Regions from separate parts of the Kocuria rhizophila DC2201 genome, predicted to be linked through region 2. Evidence: riboswitches for the same ligand, from Rfam matches in the RefSeq annotation. Region 2 holds a riboswitch; each other region holds the start of a gene.
The links. A riboswitch is a leader RNA that binds a small molecule or an ion and turns the genes downstream of it on or off. The one in region 2 is predicted to bind S-adenosylmethionine.
Positions count from the first base shown of each region.

Region 1: linked by a shared signal. The riboswitch ahead of KRH_RS01125 (cobalamin-independent methionine synthase II family protein) and the one ahead of KRH_RS07950 (MetQ/NlpA family ABC transporter substrate-binding protein) in region 2 are both predicted to bind S-adenosylmethionine.
Region 3: linked by a shared signal. The riboswitch ahead of KRH_RS10335 (methylenetetrahydrofolate reductase) and the one ahead of KRH_RS07950 (MetQ/NlpA family ABC transporter substrate-binding protein) in region 2 are both predicted to bind S-adenosylmethionine.

Region 1 is NC_010617.1:257,332-259,527, forward strand. It holds gene KRH_RS01125 (cobalamin-independent methionine synthase II family protein) at 1-987, opposite strand, end outside; SAM riboswitch class I at 1,002-1,088, opposite strand; gene KRH_RS01130 (3-hydroxybutyrate dehydrogenase) at 1,216-1,968, shown strand; gene KRH_RS01135 (CoA transferase subunit A) at 2,075-2,196, shown strand, end outside.
Region 2 is NC_010617.1:1,832,086-1,834,281, reverse strand. It holds gene dxr (1-deoxy-D-xylulose-5-phosphate reductoisomerase) at 1-831, shown strand, start outside; SAM riboswitch class IV at 1,061-1,175, shown strand; gene KRH_RS07950 (MetQ/NlpA family ABC transporter substrate-binding protein) at 1,268-2,152, shown strand; gene KRH_RS07945 (methionine ABC transporter ATP-binding protein) at 2,149-2,196, shown strand, end outside.
Region 3 is NC_010617.1:2,395,237-2,397,432, reverse strand. It holds gene KRH_RS10335 (methylenetetrahydrofolate reductase) at 1-930, opposite strand, end outside; SAM riboswitch class IV at 975-1,091, opposite strand; gene KRH_RS10330 (hypothetical protein) at 1,171-1,500, opposite strand; gene KRH_RS10325 (hypothetical protein) at 1,739-2,196, shown strand, end outside.

The DNA.
Region 1 (2,196 bases), 1.1 Mb from region 2:
CTCGGGCAGCTGGTGGTCCGTCCACACCTTCCACTCGTGGCCGTGGCGCGGGCTGGACGCCTCGAAGCTGTAGCCCTGCGCGCGGATGGTGAGCATGAGGTCCACGAGGTACTTGAACTCGAGGTCGGTGGTGTGCGGGCCGTGCCACGAACCCCAGCACAGGTGGAAGCGGATCTGCTCCTCGGGCAGGTCGCGCAGCGCGTAGTTCAGGGCGTCCACGCGCAGCTGGGTGAAGGCCAGGTAGTCCTCCACTGTGGGCTCGGGGTTGATCTGGTCCCAGGACTCGGCGATCGAGGGGTCGTCGATCTGCACGATCAACCCGGCGTCCGTGATGGCCTTGTACTCCTCGCGCATCGCGTCCGCGCACGCGTAGACCAGTTCCTCGTCGCTCGCGTAGTACTCGTTCTTCACGCGCGCGCACGAGCCGGGGGACAGCGCTGCCACGAACCCCTGCGTGGCCCCGGTCTCGGCCATGGCCTCCTTGATCCGGCGGATGTCACCGGCCACGGCTTCCTGACCCGTGTAGGTCAGCGGGCCCGTGATCTTCGGCTGGGACACGCTTGCGCGGTGGGCCAGGACCCCGGCCGTGGGATCCTCGTAGGCCTCCCGGAACTTGGAGCGGTCGCGGCGGTCCGGGAAGCTCGTGAGCACGATGTTGCCCGGCGACGAGCGCAGCGTCTCCGCCGTCTGCCAGCGGTCCTCGTCCGTGGGGGTCAGCCCGCCCAGGCGGTGGAACGAGTAGTTCCACCAGGCCCCGTAATCCACGGCGCCGGACGTGGTGTGGCCGTACTCGCCGTCATTGACGATGTCCAGGCCGATCTCCCGCTGCTTGCGCACGACGTCGATCACCCCGGCGTCCAGCGCCTCACCCAACTGCGCCAGGTCGATCTCCCCGGCCTGGAAGCGGTTGTTGGCCTCGAGCAACTGCGGCGTGCGGGGGAGGGACCCCACGTGGGTGGTCTGGATGCGATCGGTGTTCAAGGGCATGGCTGTGCTGATCCTTTCCATCGGTTCTGGCATTAGCACCGGGTGTGACCCGGTTGCTGCGGCGTGATCGAGCCAGATCTCTGAGCCGCTCTGGATGGGCACCCGTCACCGGGTGTCCGCCCATCCAACCTCACGCACGGGTGGTCGGGCGAATCACGGGCCTGCGTACCCTGGAGTGACCCGGGCCACCGTCCGGGAACCAGGCCGCCGTCCCCGAGGAGTCCGCGCATGACCGAACAGTCTCTGCAGGAGAAGAAGGCACTCGTCACCGGAGGTGCCAGCGGCATCGGTGCGGCGGCCGTCCGGGCGCTCGCCGCGCGCGGTGCGCACGTGGTGGTCGCGGACATCGACCACGACGCCGCCGCGCGTCTCGCGGACGAGGTGGGCGGTGAAGCCTGGGCTGTGGACCTCACGGACACCGCCGCGCTGGCGCGGCTGCGCCTGGACGTGGACGTGCTGGTCAACAACGCGGGCATCCAGAAGGTCTCGCCCCTCCAGGACGTGGAGCCCGCGGACCTGCACAGGATCCTCACGCTCATGCTGGAGTCCCCGTTCCTGCTGATCCGCGCGGCCCTGCCGCACATGTACGAGCAGGGCTGGGGCCGGATCGTCAACGTGTCCTCGGTGCACGGGCTGCGGGCCTCGCCGTACAAGGCCGCGTACGTGGCCGCCAAGCACGGCCTGGAGGGGCTGTCCAAGGCGGTGGCCCTGGAGGGCGCGCCGCACGGCGTCACGAGCAACTGCGTGAACCCCAGCTACGTGCGCACCCCGCTGGTGGACAAGCAGATCAAGGACCAGGCGGCCACGCACGGCATCCCGGAGGAGCAGGTGGTCGAGAAGATCATGCTCACCGAGTCGGCCATCAAGCGCCTCGTGGAGCCCGAGGAGGTCGCGGAGCTGATCGCGTTCCTCGCGGGCCCGTCCGCCGGGATGGTCACGGGCTCCTCCTACGCCATGGACGGCGGCTGGACCGCCTCCTGAGACGACGCCGCCCGCGCGCCTGCCGTGCCACGCTTTCGGCAGCCGGGACGCGGACCGTCTACGCTGAGATGCGGATCACATGTGCAGGCAACGCGAAAGGGTGGGCATGTCCAAGGTCAGAGAGGACGTCGCCGGGCTGCTGGCGGAGACCCTGCGGGACGGGATGACGCTCGCGGTGGGCGGTTTCGGACTCTCCGGGATCCCGCGGGACCTCATCGAGGCGGTGCG
Region 2 (2,196 bases):
GCGCTGGGGGCGGGGCACCGGGTGGCGCTGGCCAACAAGGAGTCGCTGATCGCGGGCGGTCCGCTCGTCACGGCGGCCGCTGCGGGCACGGGCCTCACGAACGCTCTGATCCCCGTGGATTCCGAGCACTCCGCGATCGCGCAGGCGCTGCGCTCGGGCACGGCGGCGGAGGTGGAACGCCTCGTGCTCACGGCCTCGGGAGGCCCGTTCCGGGGGATGAGCCGCGCGCAGCTCGCGCACGTGACGCCGGAGCAGGCGCTGCGCCACCCCACGTGGGACATGGGTGCCATGGTCACCACCAACTCCGCCACCATGGTCAACAAGGCGCTCGAGGTACTCGAGGCGTCCCTGCTGTTCGACGTGCCCCTCGACCGGATCGACGTGACCGTGCACCCGCAGTCGGTGGTGCACTCGATGGTGCAGTTCGTGGACGGCTCCACCCTGGCCCAGGCCTCGCCCCCGGACATGCGGCTGCCCATCGCCCTGGGCCTCGCGTGGCCGCACCGCGTCCCGGGGGCCGCCGCGGCGTGCGACTGGACCCGTGCCGCCGAGTGGACGTTCGAGCCGCTCGACGCCGAAGCGTTCCCCGCGGTCGAGCTCATGAAGCACGCGGGGGCCCTCGGAGGCACATGGCCCGCGGTCTTCAACGCCGCGAACGAGCAGGCGGTCCACGCGTTCCACCGCGGCGCGCTCGGCTTCCTCCAGATCGTGGAGCTCGTGGCGAGCGTGGTGGACGAGCACACCGGTGTGCGCGAGCCCTCCCTCGAGGACGTGCTGGAGGCCGAGCGGTGGGCCCGCGCCCGGGCCGACGAGCGGATCGTCCGGGGATAGTGCCGACTGGGCCCTGCCCGAGGCCACGAGGCCGGGCCGGGCCGAGGTGGCGACACTGGACGCCGGGAGCGCGGTGCGGGGCGGCGCAACGGTCGGGGCGGCGTCGTCCGGGCTGCCGCTGGGAGACCGCGGCTCCACCACCGGCGGTGCGCCCAGGGGAGTGGTGCGATGGGGCCGGGACGCCGCCCGGGTCGGGGACGGGGCCCACGGCGTGCTAGGCTCGTGGACGGATGACGAGTTCCGGCGCGTAGCTCTGGCTGGCCGGACGGCAACCCTCTCCCGTAGCGGGGTGCCCCAGATGACCATCCGGCCGCGGTTCGAACCGATCACGGCAAGTGCGGTTTCTCTTCAAATGGCACGTGTCTGATCCTTGCCCTCATCCAGGTGGGACCGCTCGCTCCGCGCGACCGGACCCCGACCCTGGAAAGGCACGATCGTGCGAAGCAAACGACTGCTCCCCGTAGTACTGGCCACCACCCTGGGCCTGACCCTCACCGCGTGCGGCGGCGGCTCCGAGAACACCGACCCTACCGCCGACGGCAAGATCACCATCGGCATCGTGGGTGCCACGCCCGTCCAGGACGCGTTCAAAGAGGTGGCCGCGAAGAACGACGTGACCGTTGAGTTCGTGGACTTCAGCGACTACAGCCAGCCGAACCCCGCCCTGAAGAGCGGGGACATCGACATGAACTGGTTCCAGCACATCGCCTACCTCGCGGACTACAACAACAGCTCCGGGGACACCATCACGCCCGTGGGCTCCACGTCCATCTTCCCGCTGGGGCTGTACTCCAAGACCGCGAAGTCCGTGTCCGAGCTCAAGCAGGGGGACGAGATCGCCGTCCCCAACGACTCGATCAACCTCTCGCGCTCCCTGAACCTGCTCCAGCAGCAGGGCCTGGTCTCCTTCACCAAGGACACGATCGCACCCACCGAGCAGGACATCGACAAGGAGAAGTCCAAGGTCACGGTCCGCCCGGTCTCCGCCGAGCAGACCGTGCTGTCCATGGACTCCGTGGCCGGCTCCGTGGTGAACAACGACTTCCTGGACCGCGCGAACCTCGACCCGAAGAACGCCCTCGCCCAGGACGACCCCACGGCGGACAGCGCCAAGGTCTACGACAACCTCTTCGCCGCGACCGAGGCGAACGCGGACAACGAGACGCTGAAGAAGGTCGCGGGCTTCTACTACGACGACAAGGTCCAGGAGGCCGAGAAGAAGGAGACCAAGGGCACCGCGGTTCCCACCCGGGTGGACCAGCAGGAGCTCAAGGACCTGCTGGCCCGCTACTCCACCGACCTCAAGGAGCAGAGCAAGTGAGCCCAGCCTCCACGGCGGACGCACTGGTCAGATTCAAGGACGTC
Region 3 (2,196 bases), 560 kb from region 2:
GGTCAGCGCCGCGTCCGGGCGGTTGAAGGTGTACAGGTGGAAGCCGGCGCAGCCGAGGTCCAGGAGGTCGTCGATCAGGGTCAGCGTGGCGGCGGTGCCCCGGTGCCGCAGCTCGTCCGGGGAACCCGCGGTGAGGAACCGGGTGAGCCGCTCGGGCACGGGCACACCGGTGATCTCCGTCATCCGCTGCAACCGTTTCGGGTTGGTCAGCGGCATCAGGCCGGCCACCACGGGAATGTGGATCCCCTCGGAGCGTGCCCGCTCGAGGAACGCGGCGTAGTCCTCGGGCTCGTACAGCACCTGCGTGATCGCGTAGTCAGCGCCGGCCTCCTGCTTCTCCCACAGGGAGGCCAGGTCCGCCTCGAAGTCGCGGCCGCGCGCGGGGGAGGGGTAGCACGCCACCGACACGGACAGCGGCCGGGTGCCGGGGCGGAAGCCGTCCCCGAAACGACGCCGCTCGACGTCGCGGATGAGCCGCACCAGCTCCGAGGCCCGGCCGATCCCCCCGGGAGGGGTCACCCACTCACCCGCACCCAGGGGCGGGTCCCCGCGCAGTGCGAGGAGGTCCCGCACGCCGTCGTCCAGCAGATGCTCCACGGAGCGCTCCAGTCCGGCGCGGTCCGTGCCGCCGCACGTGAAGTGCGCCATCACGGGCGTGCGGGTGGTCCGGCGCAGGTGCCGCAGGGCCTCGCGGGAGACACCGCGCCCGCCCGAGTGTCCGTGCGTGACCGAGAAGAAGTCTGGTCCGGCCTGGGCCATGGCGTCGATGCTGCGCCACACGGTGTCCGGGTCCGTGGTGGGGCGCGGGGGGAACACCTCGAACGAGACGAGCGTGGAACGGCGGGGCCGGCGCACCAGCCAGGACGTGCCCGAGGGCGCGGCGCCCGCCGCGGTGAGGTCCTGGTGGACGGCGGTCAGGGGTGCGGACATATGAGAAAACCTCCGGCGGTAGGACGCCGGAGGTCGATTTCCGTGCGCCGTACTTGCCAGCCACGCGGTTGCGTGACGGCCGGATCGTCATCTGGGGCACCCCACTACAGCAGGAGGGTTGCCGCCCGGTTAGCCAGAGCTTTGCACCGGGACTCATGATCCTTTGTTGGCTGCGACAGTAGCACGGGCGGGGAGAGTGTCAAAAGGAGGCCGTGCGGCGTCGTGGGTCGGGGCGGGGGATCAGCGCGGGAGGGCGCCGCGGGTGCTGCCGGTGTGGTGCGGGTCCCGCGTGAAGCCGAGTACGATCCGCTCGGTGTCCAACAGGTCGGAGGAGTCCTCCGGGCCCGGGCACTGGTCCTCGTGGAAGAGCCGCACGAGGGACACGGTCACCGCGCACAGCGTGAACGAACCGGTGGTGACGGCCAGGAAGAACGGGGCATAGGGCGCGTGCACGGACCAGTCCGTGAACAGGAAGGACGCGGTGTAGACGCACGCGGTGAACACGCCGAGCACGGCGGAAAGCTGGTAGAGGCCGTTCTCCAGTCGGTGGTGACGCAGCAGCGGTGTCATGGATCCCTTGCGGTGCAGACGGTGCGGACGGTGTGCCGCGACGACTCGGGGTGACTCCGGAGGACATGAACGAGAACGAGAATGCGCGGGCCGGCAGTGCGCTCATCCTAGCAACCCGGGGTGTCGTCGCACGTGGGGCCGGTGTGGGCCGTTCTGGGGGCGGGGTTGGGCGCGCAACACGTTTTCATGTCTTCGAATGCACTTGGCCGGAGGCGATCCAGCTGTGAGACTCGTCACCATGACGACCTCCCGCGCCCTGCGCTGCCTGTCCGTGGCCACCCTCGTGCTCGCCCTGGGGGCGTGCGGGGCGCCGTCGGGAGGGGACGGTTCTTCTGGGGCCTCGTCCGCCGCGCCGTCGGGGGCCGGGGTCACGAGCGGGGCGACGCCGGGTCGCTCGGGCGACGCCGCGGCGTCGCCGTCCGCCACGAGTGTGCGGCCCAGCCCCTCGCCGGAGGCGGCGCAGGCCGCCGAGCTGACCCAGAGCTTCACCACGCCGGACGGGAGCATCGGGTTCCGCTACCCGCAGGGATGGACGGTGGGCGCACCGGACGCCTCGACGCCCGAGACCAGGGCGTGGCTCCTCAAGGACGCCGAGGGCGCCACCGTACTCATGCTGGCCATCCGGCCGGACGGGCAGATCGCGAGCCCCGTGACACCCACGAGCACCACGTCCCACGGCACCCTGCCCGGCGCGCT